One region of the Stutzerimonas decontaminans genome, then DNA from elsewhere that is predicted to be linked to it. Evidence: predicted binding sites of a transcription regulator. Region 1 holds the regulator's gene; the other holds the start of a gene.
What was found. The regulator FliA, encoded in region 1, starts transcription of late flagellar genes. The targets are predictions, from matches to a motif close to CTAAAGTTTNNNNNNNNNNNGCCGNTAA.

Region 1 (8,065 bases):
TGATCGATTGCCTCCCGACCGTTGGTGGCGGTACCGACGACCTGAATATTAGGATCAGAGGATAGGATTTCCGAGACACGCCGGCGAAAGAAGCCGGAATCGTCGACGACCAGGACCTTGACTGCCATACATCACTCCTAGCGGCAAGCGCCCCCACCTGCGGGCGGGCGGCGCTGCCTGACCGAATCAAATCCTGCGTGCGTACCGCTTGAGCATGCTGGGAACGTCGAGAATCAGCGCGATGCGGCCATCGCCAGTGATGGTGGCACCAGACATACCTGGCGTGCCTTGCAGCATCTTGCCCAGCGGTTTGATGACCACTTCCTCTTGCCCAACCAATTGGTCGACGACAAAACCGATGCTCTGGTTGCCAACACTGAGGATCACGACGTGCCCCTCTCGCTGCTCATCTTGAGCCGCATCCTGAATCAACCATCGCTTGAGATAGAACAGCGGCAGCGCCTTGTCGCGCACGATCACCACCTCCTGACCATCCACGACGTTGGTGCGCGAAAGGTCGAGATGGAAGATCTCGTTGACGTTGACCAGCGGGAAGGCGAAGGCCTGGTTACCAAGCATCACCATCAGGGTCGGCATGATCGCCAGAGTCAATGGCACCTTGATCACCACCTTCGAGCCTTGGCCCTTGGTGGAGAACACGTTGACCGTGCCGTTGAGCTGGGAAATCTTGGTTTTCACCACGTCCATGCCGACACCACGGCCGGACACATCGGAGATCTCGGTCTTGGTCGAGAAGCCCGGCGCGAAGATCAGGTTGTAGCATTCCAGATCGCTCAGGCGGTCAGCGGCATCCTTCTCCAGCATGCCCTTTTCCACGGCCTTGGCGCGCAGGACGTTGGCGTCCATGCCCTTGCCGTCATCACTGATGATCAGCAGGATGTGGTCGCCTTCCTGTTCAGCCGACAGCACCACCCGCCCGGTACGCGGCTTGCCAGCGGCCTCGCGCTCCTCGGGCATCTCGATACCGTGGTCGACCGCGTTGCGCACCAGGTGCACCAGCGGGTCGGCCAGCGCCTCGACGAGGTTCTTGTCGAGGTCGGTTTCTTCACCGACCAGCTCGAGGTTGATCTCTTTCTTCAGGCTGCGCGCCAGATCACGTACCAGCCGCGGGAAGCGCCCAAAGACCTTCTTGATCGGCTGCATGCGGGTTTTCATCACCGCACTCTGCAGATCGGCTGTGACTACGTCGAGATTGGAAACGGCCTTGGCCATCGCCTCGTCGCCACTGTTGGAGCCCAGGCGCACCAGACGATTACGCACCAGCACCAGCTCGCCGACCATGTTCATGATTTCATCGAGGCGCGCGGTATCCACGCGCACCGTCGTCTCGGCTTCGGCCGGCGCTTTTTCTGCCGGAGCCGCGGCAGCAGGCTTGCTCACCGCGGCCGCTGGTGCAGCCTTGGCTGGAACAGCAGCACGAGCGGGCTCGGGCTTGGGTGCCGGCTTGCTCGGCGCGGCAGCCGCTACCTCGGCAACCGCAGGCTCAAATTTGCCTTTGCCGTGCAGCTGATCGAGCAGCGCTTCGAACTCGTCATCGCTGATCTCATCAGTGGCGCTGGCACTGCCGACCGGCGCAGCACTCGACGGCGCAGCGGGTTCAGCGCTTACGCTGCCAACGGGCTCGAACTTGCCCTTGCCATGCAGCTGATCGAGCAGAGCCTCGAATTCGTCGTCGGTAATCTCATCGCTGGTCGGTGCAGCGACCTCAGGCTCGGGTGCCGTGCTGGATGCACTGGCCGAGAACTGACCTTTGCCATGCAGCTGGTCGAGCAACGACTCGAATTCGTCGTCAGTGATTTCGTCAGCGCCACCGCTTGCCGGCGCGGCTGCAGACTCGCCGGCTGGCGGCTGAACGGCGTCGAGCAGCTGCTCGAATTCGCTGTCGTCAGCTTCGACCTGGGGCTCGGGCATAACCGGCGTCTCGACCGGAGCCGCCGGTTCGTCAGCAGAAGCGGGTTCTGCCAGACGCGCCAGAGCGGCGAGTAGCTCGCGTGAGGCGGGAGTCGGCTCGACGCGCTCGCGGACCTGACTGAACATCTCGTTCACGGAGTCGAGGGCCTGCAACACGACATCCATCAGTTCGGAGTCGACGCGACGCTCACCCTTGCGCAGGATGTCGAAGACGTTTTCGGCGATATGGCAGCACTCCACCAGCTCATGGAGCTGAAGAAAGCCCGCACCGCCCTTTACCGTGTGGAACCCGCGAAAAATCGCATTGAGCAACGCCATGTCATCGGGGCTGCTTTCCAGCTCCACGAGTTGCTCGGACAATAGTTCGAGAATCTCGCCGGCCTCTACCAGGAAATCCTGGAGGATTTCTTCATCGGCGTCGAAGCTCATATTCACTTCCCCTAAAAGCCCAGGCTTGAAAGCAGATCATCGACATCGTCCTGGCCGGAAACGACGTCTTCACGCATATCGGCATGCATCTGCGGACCTTCACCGTTGGAAGGCATTTTTTCTTGTTTTTTCTTCTCTTGCTCGGCACGCATGGCATCGCGGTCGTGCTGGATGCCGGCGACGCGGTCGACCTGCCCCGCCATGAGGACGAGATTGAGCAGGTTGCTTTCAAGCTCGGTGATGAGGCGGGTCACCCGCTTGATCACCTGGCCGGTCAGATCCTGGAAGTCTTGGGCAAGCATGATTTCGCTGAGATTCTGCGACAGCTGGCTGCCGTCATTCATGCTGCGCTGGAGGTATTGGTCGATGCGCTTGACCAGCTCGCGGAATTGCTCGGCATTCATTTCGCGACGCATGAAGCGCTGCCAGTCGGCCGTCAAGCTCTGGGCCTCGTAGCTCACGTAGTTCACCAGCGGAGCGGACTCCTCCACCAGATCCATGGTGCGATTGGCGGCCTTCTCGGTCATCTCCACCACGTAGGACAGGCGATCGGTCGCATCGGTAATCGGTGACGGATCGCCCCCGGTAGCGCAGGTATCCATCTCGAGCTTGACGATAGCGTTGTGCAGCTCGCGGGTGAGCTTGCCAACCTCCAGATAGAGCCCGTGATTGCGCACCTGATTGAGCTCGTTGAACATCTGCGTCGCTTCATCGAAGCGGCCCTGCTGCAGACTTTCGATCAGCTTGGGTGCATGGGCCTTCAGAGTCGCTTCGAACTCTGCCAGGCTTTGATCTGCTTGCGTCATAGTGCCCTCGCGGCGTTGCTGCTTCAGCCGTTGACGCGCTCGAAGATCTTCTCGATCTTCTCCTTGAGCACCTGGGCAGTAAAAGGCTTGACCACATAGCCGTTAACCCCGGCCTGTGCCGCCTCGATGATCTGGTCGCGTTTCGCCTCGGCTGTCACCATCAGTACTGGCAGGTGCTTGAGGCGCTCATCAGCGCGCACGGTGCGCAGCAGATCGATACCGCTCATGCCCGGCATGTTCCAGTCGGTGACGAGGAAGTCGAAGCTGCCGCTCTTCAGCATTGGCAGCGCGGTGGTGCCGTCATCCGCTTCGGCGGTGTTGGTGAACCCCAGATCACGCAGGAGGTTCTTGATGATTCGTCTCATCGTCGAGAAGTCATCGACGATGAGGATTTTCATGTTCTTGTCCAAGTCGACCTCCGTAAGTCCAAAAATGCCTCAGCAAACCGAGCACGTCATACCGCAAACAATCGTCAATTGGCGCGCCATTCGCCGAGGCGTGCACGCAAGCGCGCAGCACACTGGCTATGCAACTGGCTCACACGCGACTCGCTAACTCCCAGCACCTGCCCAATTTCCTTCAAGTTCAATTCTTCGTCGTAATACAGCGACAGCACCAGCTTCTCGCGCTCGGGCAGGTTGGCAATGGCGTCGGCCAGGGCCTGCTGAAAGCGTTCGTCCTCGAGATCGCGGAAGGGCTCAGGGTGGGTACTGGCAGCATCCTCCTGAAGCTCGCCGTGCTCACCCTCCTGCAGCAGATCATCGAAGCTGAACAGGCGGCTGCCCAGCGTATCGCCGAGAATGCCGTAATACTCATCGAGGCTTAGCTTAAGTTCGGCCGCAACCTCGTGATCTTTAGCGTCGCGACCGGTTTTCGCCTCGATCGCCCGAATCGCCTCGCTGACCATCCGCGAATTGCGGTGCACCGAGCGCGGCGCCCAGTCGCCCTTGCGCACTTCGTCGAGCATGGTGCCGCGAATGCGGATACCGGCGTAGGTTTCGAAACTGGCACCCTTGCCGGCGTCGTATTTCTTAGCTGCTTCCAGCAGTCCGATCATTCCAGCCTGAATCAGATCGTCGACCTGCACGCTGGCAGGCAGACGCGCCAGCAGGTGGTAAGCGATTCGCTTGACCAGCGGGGCGTACTGATCGATCAGGCGGTACTGCGCATCCTTTGCCTGAGCCTTGCTGTAATACATAGCGGATCCGGCACCTGTCATTCGTGGCTTTGTGAAGCGGGGGTGATGAGACGCTCTACGAAGAATTCGAGATGACCACGCGGCGTGGCGGGCAACGGCCAAGTATCGACCCTCTGCGCGATGGCCTTAAACGCCAGCGCGCATTTAGATCGCGGGTAGGCTTCATAGACCGCACGCTGCTTCTGTACAGCCTTGCGCACAGCCTCATCGTAAGGCACGGCACCGACATACTGCAGCGCTACATCCAGAAAGCGCTCGGTGACCTTGGTCAGCTTGGCGAACAGGTTGCGCCCTTCCTGCGGAGCATGAGCCATATTGGCGAGCACCCGGAAACGGCTGATGCCGTAATCACGGTTAAGCAGTTTGATCAGCGCGTAGGCATCGGTGATCGAGGTCGGCTCATCGGTGACGACCAGCAGCACCTCCTGCGCGGCGCGCACGAAGCTCACTACTGAATCGCCGATACCAGCCGCGGTGTCGATGATCAGCACGTCGAGCTCGTCGCCGAGCTCGCTGAACGCCTGGATCAACCCCGCGTGCTGCAGCGAAGACAACTGCACCATGCTCTGCGTGCCGGATGCGGCCGGCACTACGCGGATGCCGCCCGGCCCCTGGATCAGCACGTCGCGCAGATCACATTCGCCGGCGATGACGTCGGCCAGGGTGCGCTTGGTGGTAAGCCCCAGCAGCACGTCGACGTTGGCCAGGCCGAGGTCGGCGTCAAGCAACACCACACGTCGGCCAAGGTCAGCCAGCGCCAGTGCCAGATTGACCGACACGTTGGTCTTGCCGACGCCACCCTTGCCGCCGGTCACCGCAATCACCTGTACGGGATGCATACCCATGTTCACATGCCTATATCTTGCTGGGGCCTTGCGGCCGGCGATGCGCCCGCATGGCACGCATCTGATTCATTCAGGTACTGCTGTCGCAGCATCATCCGGCCCGCCGTGACGAGCCGTTGTACAACCCGGCGAACATATCGGCCATGGTTTCCTCGCTCGGTTCCTCGCCGGATTGCAGACTCACCGCGCGACTGACCAGTTGATGGCTGCGTGGCAGGTGCAAGTCGTCCGGAATCCGGGGGCCGTCCGCGAGGTACGCTATCGGCAAGTGCTGGCTGATCGTGAGCCCAAGCACATCACCGAGGCTGCCAGCCTCGTCCAGCTTTGTCAGGATACAGCCAGCCAGGCCACAGCGACGATAGTTGTGCCACGCCGCCTTGAGCACCTGGCTCTGGCTGGTTGCAGCCAGCACCAGATAATTCTTCGATTTGACGCCCTTGTCGGACAGCGCCTCGAGTTGCATACGCAGCGTCGGATCGCTGGCGGGCAGACCGGCGGTGTCGATCAGGATCACCCGCTTGCGCGCCAGTGAGGCCAACGACTTGTTCAGCGGCTGACTCGGATCGAGCTGCAGCACCGGCACATCGAGGATCCGCCCCAGAGTCTTGAGCTGCTCCTGCGCGCCGATCCGGTAGTTGTCCATGCTGGCCAGAGCAATGCTCTGTGCGCCGTACTTCAATACGTAGCGCGCCGCGAGCTTGGCCAGCGTGGTGGTCTTGCCGACGCCAGCTGGGCCTACCAAGGCGATGACACCACCCTCTTCCAGCGGCTCGTTCTTGCTGACCTTGATCGCCTGCGCCAAGTGCGCCAGCACCATGCGCCAAGCCTGGCGCGACTCGTTGATGCCGGCAACTTTTTCCAGCAGGCTGCGCGACAGCTCAGCCGGCAGCCCCATGCGCTGCAGACGGCGCCAGAGGCCAGCCTGTTGCGGCCGACGGCTCTGCTCCTGGCCCCAGGCAATCGAACCGAGCTGCACTTCGATCAGCTCGCGCAGACCATGCAGCTCCGAATACATCGCTTCGATCGCACGCGAATCGACCGCAGCGGTAGCCTCGGCAACCGGAGTGGGTTGCGGCTTGCTCGCTGCGGCGGCCGGCTTCTCGTCAACCAGTTGACGATCCTGCATCTTCGCCCGCGGTGCGGCGCTCAGCTCGGCGTGGGCATTGGCCAGACGGGCCTGAGTCTTGCGCAGCTCGGCTTCCAGCGCCGGGTTGGGCTTGTTGGCGGCCGGCGCAGATTGCATCGGGTAATCGAGCACGGCAGTCAGCTCGACGCCACCGGCCACCCGGCGATTGCCGATGATCACGGCATCGGCGCCCAGCTCGTCACGCACCATTTTCATGGCGATGCGCATATCGGCGGCGAAGAAACGTTTGACCTGCATGGCCTGTACCCTCGGTTAATTCTGACCCACCGTCGAGACGATGGTGACCTGCTTGTTGTCCGGTATTTCCTGGTAGGCCAGAACATGAATGTTCGGCACTGCCAGGCGCGCGAATCTCGACAGCATCGCCCGTACCGGGCCGGCCACCAGCAGAACTGCCGGCTTGCCGAGCATTTCTTGACGCTGTGCCGCTTCTACCAGAGACCTTTGCAACTTTTCGGCCATTCCCGGCTCCAGCAGAATTCCGTCTTCGGAACCCTGCCCAGCCTTCTGCAAGCTATTGAGCAAAATCTGTTCCAACCGCGGCTCCAGCGTAATCACAGGCAGCTCCGGCTCTAGTCCCACAACGTTTTGCACGATCGCCCGAGACAGCGCAACGCGTACCGCAGCGACCATTGCGGCGGGATCTTGACTCTTGGCCGCCACGTTGGCGATGGCTTCGGCAATAGTGCGGATATCGCGGACCGGCACCTGCTCCTGCAACAGCGCCTGCAGCACCTTGAGCAGGGTCGACAGCGAAACCATACCTGGCACCAACTCCTCGGCCAGCTTGGGCGAACTCTTCGCCAGCAGCTGCAGCAATTGCTGAACCTCCTCATGGCCAAGCAGTTCGTGCGCATGCTTGTGCAGCACCTGATTGAGATGGGTGGCAACCACGGTGCTGGCGTCCACCACGGTGTAGCCGAGTGATTGGGCCTGATCGCGTTGACTGGCTTCGATCCAGACCGCTTCCAGGCCGAACGCCGGGTCCTTGGCGGCAATGCCATTGAGCGGGCCAAACACCTGCCCTGGGTTGATAGCCAGCTCACGGTCCGGGTACACCTCGGCTTCGGCCAGGCTCACCCCCATAAGCGTCAGCCGATAGGCATTGGGTAGCAGATCGAGATTGTCACGGATGTGTACCGAGGGCATGAGAAAGCCAAGATCCTGGGACAGCTTCTTGCGTACCCCTTTGATGCGAGCCAGCAGCTGCCCACCCTGATTGCGGTCAACCAGGGGAATCAGACGGTAGCCGACCTCCAGGCCGACCATGTCCACCGGGGTCACGTCATCCCAACCGAGCTCCTTGGTTTCCGCGGAGCGCTGGGCCGGGAGCATTTCCTGCTGCTTCTGCACTTCCTGCTCGGCTTTTTTCTCACCCTGCTTCTTGCGATGCCAGATCCAGTACGCACCCGCTGCGGCGGCCGCGCCGAGGCCGAGGAAGGACAGGTGCGGCATGCCCGGAACCAGGCCCATCGCTATCATGATCGCGGCAGCCACAGCCAGCGCCTTGGGCGAGGCAAACATCTGCCGCTGCACCTGCTGGCCCATGTCCTCGGAACTGGTGACGCGGGTCACCATGATCGCTGCTGCGGTCGACAACAGCAGCGACGGGATCTGCGCGACCAGACCATCACCAATGGTCAGCAGGGCGTACACCTGACCGGCTTCGCTGAAATTCATGCCGTGTTGCGCCATGCCGATGCCGACG
Region 2 (8,065 bases), 720 kb from region 1:
GCGGCAATTGCGTCATCCAGCGCATCCTTGCGGGCTTTCATCTCCGATTCGGTCGGCGCACCGACGCGAATGACTGCCACCCCGCCCGATAGTTTGGCCAGGCGTTCCTGCAGCTTTTCGCGGTCATAGTCGCTGGCGCTCTTCTCGATCTGGGTGCGAATCTGCTGCATGCGCGCGTCAATCGCGGCACGACTGCCTGCGCCACCGATCAGCGTCGTATGCTCGCGGTCCACCACCACACGCTGCGCATGGCCGAGCTGATCAAGCCCAACCTGCTCCAAGGCGATCCCGACATCGGCCGATACCAATTGCGCTCCAGTAAGCACCGCGATGTCCTGCAGCATATCCTTGCGCCTGTCGCCGAAGCCTGGCGCCTTTACTGCTACTACCCGCAGCACGCCGCGAATGTGGTTTACGATCAGCGTGGCAAGCGCCTCACCCTCGATATCTTCGGCAATCATCAGCAGCGGTCGACCGCTTTTCGCAATGGTCTCCAGCAGCGGAATCAGATCCTTGAGCAACCCGACCTTCTGCTCGCATAAAAGTACGAAGGCGTCCTCCAGCACTGCCTCCATTTTCTCGCTATCAGTGATGAAATACGGCGAAACGTAGCCACGGTCGAACTGCATCCCCTCAACGACGTCGAGCACGGTTTCGGTGGTTTTGGATTCCTCGACAGTGATGACGCCTTCGTCCCCGACGCGCTCCATGGCATCAGCCACCAGTTCTCCGGTCGCAGGGTCGTTGTGTGCGGAGATGGCGGCGATCTGCGCTTTTTCCTTGCGCGTTTTCACTGCACGGGATTGCTTGTGCAGCGTTTCGACGGTAACGCGCAGACCTCGGTCGAGCCCCCGTTTGATATCGATGGCGCTGGCGCCAGCCACGACATTGCGGATGCCTTCGGTCAGGATGGCGTGAGCCAGAACCGTCGCCGTGCTGGTGCCGTCACCGACTGCGTCGCCGGTCCGCTCGGCGGCCTGGCGCAACATTTGCGCACCCAGGTTCTCCTCGGGGTCTTCCAACTTGATCTGTTTGGCGATCGTCACGCCGTCATTGCATACCTTGGGCGCACCATAGGCGCTCTGAATCAGCACGGATTTCGACTTGGGACCGAGGGTGATGCGGATTGCCTCGGCGAGTTGATTGGCGCCCTGCAGCACTTTCTCGCGCGCAGCGCTACGGAACAGCAGTTTCGTGTGGCTCATGAAACGCATCCTCCTGTGCAATGACCAGCAGCTTTGTTCAGCACGGAGGCGTTGTGTTTGATCGGAATCAACGTCCATGCTGCAGTCGTGCACTGAAACGTAGCGCGTCGCACCAAGCGGCGTAAGATGACGCCATCTTTCACTTGGAATCGGAGTTTTTACATGCTGCTTCGCTTACTGGCCGCAGGTGCCATCACCGCCCTTTGCATGCCTGCGATCGCGCAGGAACACCACCACGACCATCAAGCGCCTGTGGAAGCAGTTGCGACTGAACTCGCTGTCAGCCAGGCCTGGTCGCGCGCAATGCCGCCAAGCGCGCCCACCGGTGCGGTCTATTTCGTTCTGGAGAATCGCGGTGATCAACCGCAACGGCTAGTTGGGGCACAGACGCCACGGGCCGTGAAGACCGAACTGCACACCCATGTGCATCAGGGCGACATGATGAAGATGCAGCAGATCGAGTCGGTCGACGTGCCCGCTTCGGGCAAGGTTGAGTTCAAGCCGGGCGGAAACCACGTCATGCTGTTCGGACTCAAGCAGCCGCTGGTCGCTGGCGAGAGCTTTCCGCTGACGCTGCAGTTCGAGAGTGGCGCCGAGGTCACCACCGAAGTAAGTATCGAAGTTGATGCCCCCGCTGCTAGCGGCGCGACGCAGGGCCATCATCACTGATTCATCTGGCGTGCCGGGCAACCCGGCACGCTCTTCCCGCCCTCAGATTGCCGCGGGCGTACGCATGGTGACGAACTCCTCGGCCGCTGTCGGGTGGATGCCCATGGTTTCGTCGAACACCTGTTTGGTCGCACCCGCCTTCAGTGCCACGGCCAGCCCCTGCATGATCTCACCGGCGTCCGGCCCAGCCATGTGGCAGCCCAGTACGCGGTCGGTTTCGGCGTCCACTACCAGCTTCATCAGGCTCCGCTCGAGGCTGTCCGTCATGGTCAGCTTCATCGGCCGGAAGCGGCTTTCGAAAATGGTGACCTTGTAGCCCTTTTCGCGGGCTTGTTCTTCGGTGAGGCCGACTGTCGCCATGTTCGGCAGACTGAACACTGCCGTCGGGATGGTCGCGTAATCCACCTTGCGGTATTGCTCTGGCTTGAACAGCCGTCGCGCAACCGCCATGCCTTCGGCCAATGCCACTGGCGTCAGCTGGATACGACCGATCACGTCACCGATCGCCAGAATCGACGATACCGAAGTGCGGTATTCATCATCGACTGCGATGTATCCGCGAGCGTCCAGCGCCACGCCTGCTTGTTCCAGACCCAGGTTGTCCAGCATCGGACGGCGCCCGGTCGCGTAGAAGATGCAGTCCGCTTCGAGCGTGCGGCCATCTTCCAGCGTGGCCAGCAGGCTGCCATCGGCCTGCTTGTCGATATGCACGATGTCGGCGTTGAACTGCAGGTCCACGCCCTTCTTGATCATTTCATCCTTCAGGTGATCGCGTAGCGCCCCATCGAAGCCGCGCAGGAACAATTCGCCACGATAGAGCAGCCTGGTATCCGCACCGCAGCCATGGAAGATCGATGCGAATTCAACTGCGATGTAGCCGCCACCGACGACCAGCACGCGTCGCGGCAGGGATTCGAGGTAGAACGCTTCGTTGGAGGTAATCGCATGCTCGCGACCGACAATTTCCGGAACGTGCGGCCAGCCGCCGGTCGCAATCAGAATATGCTCGGCACTGTACCGTTTGCCTTCAACCTCGACGGTATGCGCGTCCACCAGACGAGCGTGTGCCTGCAGCAGGGTCACGCCGCTGTCCACCAGAATGCTCCGATAGATGCCGTTGAGCCGCTGGATCTCACGATCCTTGTTGGCAATCAGGGCTTTCCAGTCGAAGGTAGCGCCGTCGATGGTCCAGCCATAACCCTGCGCCTGGCCGATGTCCTCGGCGTAGTGCGCGCCGTAGACCAGCAGCTTCTTCGGTACGCAGCCTACGTTCACGCAAGTGCCGCCCAGGTAGCGGCTTTCGGCAACCGCTACCCGGGCACCGAAACCCGCAGCGAACCGCGCCGCACGAACGCCACCTGAACCCGCGCCGATGACGAAAAGATCGAAGTCGTAAGCCATGTAATGTTGTCTCCTTCTGTAGCGACAGCATAACCCACGCATCCGCTCTGGTTCACCGAAGGAGTGCCCCATGCGCCCTACCCTTACCCATCTCGCGCTGCACGTGCCTGACCTGCAGGCCTGCATCGCCTTCTACGAACGCTTCTGCGGCATGCACGTGTTCCACGAACGCCCTGGCAAAGGCTCACGAATCGTCTGGATGGCCGAGCCTGGCAAGGAGCGCGAGTTCATTTTCGTGATGATGCCGGGCGGCAAGGATCGGGCGCTGGCGATGGACGACTACAGCCATTTCGGTTTTGCGCTGGCCAGTCGGGAAGAGGTCGATGAGATCGCCGATCGGGCACGCGAGGACGGCTGTCTGATATGGGAGCCGCGCGACGAGCCCTATCCGGTGGGCTACTACTGCGGACTACGCGACCCGGCGGGCAATTATGTCGAGTTCAGCTTTGGCCAGCCGCTCGGGCCAGGCGCTGAAGACATGCCGCAGCCCTGAAACGAATTGGGCCACCCGGAGGTGGCCCAATTGGCTCAGAACGCCTTACCGGTTAGGTAGAAGTGCTCATAACAGAAGTTGGTCGCCGCGATGTAGCCCTCGGCGCTACCGCAGTCGAAGCGCTGCCCCTTGAACTTGTATGCGAGTACGCAGCCATCCTGGGCCTGGCGCATCAGCGCGTCGGTGATCTGGATTTCGCCACCCTTGCCCGGCTCGGTCTGCTCGATGAGATCGAAGATGTCCGGGGTCAGAATGTAGCGGCCAATGATCGCCATGTTGGACGGCGCGTCTTCCGGCTTGGGCTTCTCGACCATGTGGCTGACGCGGTAGATGTCGTCGCGGATCATCTCGCCGGCAATTACGCCGTACTTGCTGGTCTCTTCCGGCGGAACTTCCTGAATCGCCACGATCGAACAGCGGAACTGGTTGTACAGCTTGACCATCTGCGCCAGGACAGGATCACCGTCCAGGTTGATGCACAGATCATCCGCCAGCACCACGGCGAACGGCTCGTCGCCGATCAGCGGGCGGCCGCTAAGAATCGCGTGGCCGAGGCCCTTCATTTCAACTTGGCGGGTGTAGGAAAAACTGCACTCATCGATCAGGCGGCGAATACCAACCAGGTATTTTTCCTTGTCGGTGTTGCGGATCTGGTGTTCCAGCTCATAGCTGATATCGAAATGGTCTTCCAGCGAGCGCTTGCCGCGCCCGGTAACGATCGCGATCTGGTTAAGCCCAGCCGCCAGTGCCTCTTCTACCCCGTACTGAATCAGCGGCTTGTTCACCACCGGCAGCATTTCCTTGGGCATGGCCTTGGTTGCGGGAAGAAAACGTGTGCCATATCCGGCAGCGGGGAAAAGGCATTTTTTGATCATGTGAGTCCTTGAAATGAAGGTTCCAGTCGATGCACTGCTTGTCGATATAGCAGCTGCCTTGCGGTGTTGCTCGGTCTTGCCGGCGTAGAGCCTACGACCACCGTTTTCCATATGGGTTCGCAGCGAGCGCACTGAGCGAATGCAGAAAATATGCCCGCCACCCGAAGCGCTTCCATGATCGCGATCCAGACGGGTCGGCAACGCTAATATCGCTTTGCCATTCTGTAAAGCTGGACCCTGCGCTCTTTCATCCGCACCAAGGTGAAGCATGGCGCTACACGCATATCTATCTGCATGCCGTTACAGCCAGATTGCATCCTTGCGCACGAGACGCTCCACTGACCTGCGTCATTGAAAGCTGTATTTGCGTCCTCATTGCTCTGCTGATGCACTCGAGATCGACCGGAACGCAATACCATAGCGTGCCCGATAATGGCGCATAGCTAGCATTAGCGTCGATCTTCAAGAAATTCGCCAGCTCGCCGATAGGGATTGAGATTGCTAGCCCATCGCTGCGTCGTGGGAAAAAAGAACAATAGTGCGCCATGGCAGCTACCTCCGTGTGGCAGTAGTACTAAGGAAGAACATGAACAGCTCCGCCTCTCGACAGATGTCCGTGCAGACCAAAATCAATCTGGCCCTGGTATTGGTGCTGGTGGCGATCATGTCCGCCTCCTTGTTCATAGCCGCCAGTACGGAAAAGCGCCTGGTCCTGCAGGTGGTGGAGCAGCAGACCAAGGATGCCGCCGACTCCTATTTCGATAGCATCAACACCATGATGCTGACCGGCACCATGGCGCAGCGTGAGGTCTTGCGAAACAAGATCCTCGCGCGCCCGGGTGTAATCGATGCACGCATCATCCGGGGTGAGGAAGTCACCAAGGTGTTCGGTCCAGGCTTCGCACACCAGGCGCCTGCCGACGCGCTGGATCGGCGCGCGCTGAGTGGCGAGGAGATTATCGAGGTCAACAAGCAGAACGGCGGCCGTGTGCTGACCGTCATCAACCCCATCCTCGCGCACGCTGATTACCGGGGCACAAACTGCCTGACCTGCCACCAGGTCAGCGAAAATGCAGTCATGGGCGCTGTGCGCATCAGCTATGACCTGAAAGCGCTGGATCAGGAAGTCGATCGCAACATCATGATCAGTGGTGCGATTCAGTTGCTGTTGCTGGTCATTGGCGTGGTGGTCATGTGTATGACCGTGCGCCATGTGATCATTCGTCGCATCACCGCCATGCGCCACACCATGAATGCCATGGCCGAAGATGAAGATCTCAGCCGCAGCGTTGCTGTAGGCGCGAAGGACGAGATCGGCGCGATGGGCGATGCCTTCAACCGCATGATCGGCAAGTTCCGCCACAGCCTGGAAGCCGTTGCCGGCGTCACTCATCAGCTTACGGACGTGTCCGAGCGCGTTTCCCATGTCGCCGAGAAGACCCTGGCGGCAGTCAACGAGCAGCGCAACGAAACCGATATGGTCGCCTCGGCGATGAACGAGATGAGCGCGACCGTGCAGGAAGTGGCACGTAACGCCAACCAGACCGCCACCGCCTCTACCGGGGCCGATACCGAGTCCAAGGCCGGGGTGAAGGTCGCGACCGAAGCGCTTGATGGCATTGAAGTGCTGATCGCCGAGATCGAGAAGGCGGCGCAAGTGATTCAGCGGGTCGAAAGCGACAGTGCCAGCATCGACATGGTGCTCGGTGTGATCAACGGCATCGCCGAACAGACCAACCTGCTCGCCTTGAACGCTGCCATCGAAGCGGCACGCGCCGGCGAACAGGGTCGCGGCTTCGCGGTGGTTGCCGATGAGGTGCGCACCCTCGCTTCGCGTACACAGAAGTCCACCGAAGAAATCCAGGCGATGATCGAGCAACTGCAGAGTGGCGTACGTAACGCCGTGCAAGCCATGAGCGAAGCGCAATTGCGCGCCCGCTCGGGTTCGCAATGCGTCGAGAAGGCCGCGCAAAGCCTTGGTGTGATCGCCGATGAAGTCGGCACCATCAACGAGATGAACACCCAGATCGCAACGGCCGCCGAGCAGCAGAGCGCGGTTGCCGAAGAGATCAACCGCAACATCACGACCATCAGTCGCATCGCCGACACCACCTCGGCGGACGCAACACAGACTTCGCAGATCAGCGATGAGCTGGTGCGCCTGGCGACCGAACTGAACCGACTGGTCGGCCAGTTCAAGCTCTGACCACAGCGGCGCGGCCTTCCTGGCCGCGCCCGGTGCGCATTTCTAATCGCCCAACGGTGCGGTTCGGAGTGCCGCCGGGACGCTATTCTTGATCTGAGACAGTCGGCGCGCCGGAGCGAATCGTCCATAATCCGCGCCCATGACCTGCCTGAGCCGGAAACACCCAAGGGTGACACCGCGTTCCGCGCCCGACTCCGAATTCAACCCTTAGGTGAAACGAACAATGGACCAACTGCCGAGCTTCAACCGGGCCCTGGTCGAGAAGTACGACCGTCCCGGTCCTCGCTATACCTCCTACCCTACTGCCCCGCAGTTTCACCAGGCCTTCGCCCAGGACGATTACCGCGCCGCTGCTGCACGCAGCAATCAAACGCAACCGCCCAAGCCGCTCTCGGTGTACATCCACATCCCGTTCTGCAAGAGCCTTTGCTACTACTGCGCCTGCAACAAGATCATCACCCACAAGACCGATCGCGCCGTCGAGTACCTTGAATACCTCAAGCGCGAGATCGCCATGCAGGGCGAACTGTTCGATCGCTCGCGCAAGCTGACTCAGCTTCACCTGGGTGGCGGCACGCCAACCTACTTCACCAGCGAGCAGCTGGCCGACCTGATGGCGAGCCTGCATCATGCGTTCAACATGGATGACAGCGACAACCACGAGTTCTCGCTGGAAGTCGACCCGCGCACCGTCACGCCCGAGCAGATCCATGGCCTGCGCAGGCTCGGCTTCAATCGCCTGAGCTTTGGCGTGCAGGATTTCGACGAGCAGGTGCAAATTGCCGTCAATCGCATCCAGACCGAGGAGCAGACCCGCGAGCTGGTCCAGGCCGCCCGGGACGCGCAATTCAAGTCCATCAGCGTCGATCTGATCTACGGCCTGCCCCTGCAGACGGTGGCCAGCTTCGACACCACGCTGGACAAGATCATCGACATCCGCCCCGATCGCATTGCGGCCTACAGCTACGCCCACCTGCCGGAGCTGGTGCGTGCGCAAAAGCTGATTCGCCCCGAGGACATGCCGCCGCCAGAGCGCAAGCTCGAGCTGCTGGAGCTGACCATCCAGCGCCTTACCGCCGCCGGTTACGTCTATATCGGCATGGATCACTTCTCCCTGCCGGAAGACGAACTCGCCCTGGCTCGTGCCAATGGCACGCTGCAACGCAATTTCCAAGGCTATTCAACGCATGCCGACTGCGACCTGATCGGGCTGGGC

Region 2: the regulator FliA is predicted to act here: its motif matches at 5,105-5,132, upstream of UIB01_RS11180 (methyl-accepting chemotaxis protein).

What each region holds. Positions count from the first base shown of each region.
Region 1 covers NZ_CP007509.1:1,712,094-1,720,158, reverse strand. The annotation lists gene UIB01_RS08075 (protein-glutamate methylesterase/protein-glutamine glutaminase) at 1-128, opposite strand, end outside; gene UIB01_RS08070 (chemotaxis protein CheA) at 187-2,361, opposite strand; gene UIB01_RS08065 (protein phosphatase CheZ) at 2,373-3,167, opposite strand; gene UIB01_RS08060 (chemotaxis response regulator CheY) at 3,191-3,565, opposite strand; gene fliA (RNA polymerase sigma factor FliA) at 3,640-4,365, opposite strand; gene fleN (flagellar synthesis regulator FleN) at 4,383-5,210, opposite strand; gene flhF (flagellar biosynthesis GTPase FlhF) at 5,302-6,594, opposite strand; gene flhA (flagellar biosynthesis protein FlhA) at 6,610-8,065, opposite strand, start outside.
Region 2 covers NZ_CP007509.1:2,428,245-2,436,309, forward strand. The annotation lists gene groL (chaperonin GroEL) at 1-1,205, opposite strand, end outside; gene UIB01_RS11160 (copper chaperone PCu(A)C) at 1,368-1,874, shown strand; gene gorA (glutathione-disulfide reductase) at 1,917-3,275, opposite strand; gene UIB01_RS11170 (VOC family protein) at 3,346-3,768, shown strand; gene galU (UTP--glucose-1-phosphate uridylyltransferase GalU) at 3,804-4,643, opposite strand; gene UIB01_RS11180 (methyl-accepting chemotaxis protein) at 5,230-6,849, shown strand; gene hemN (oxygen-independent coproporphyrinogen III oxidase) at 7,073-8,065, shown strand, end outside.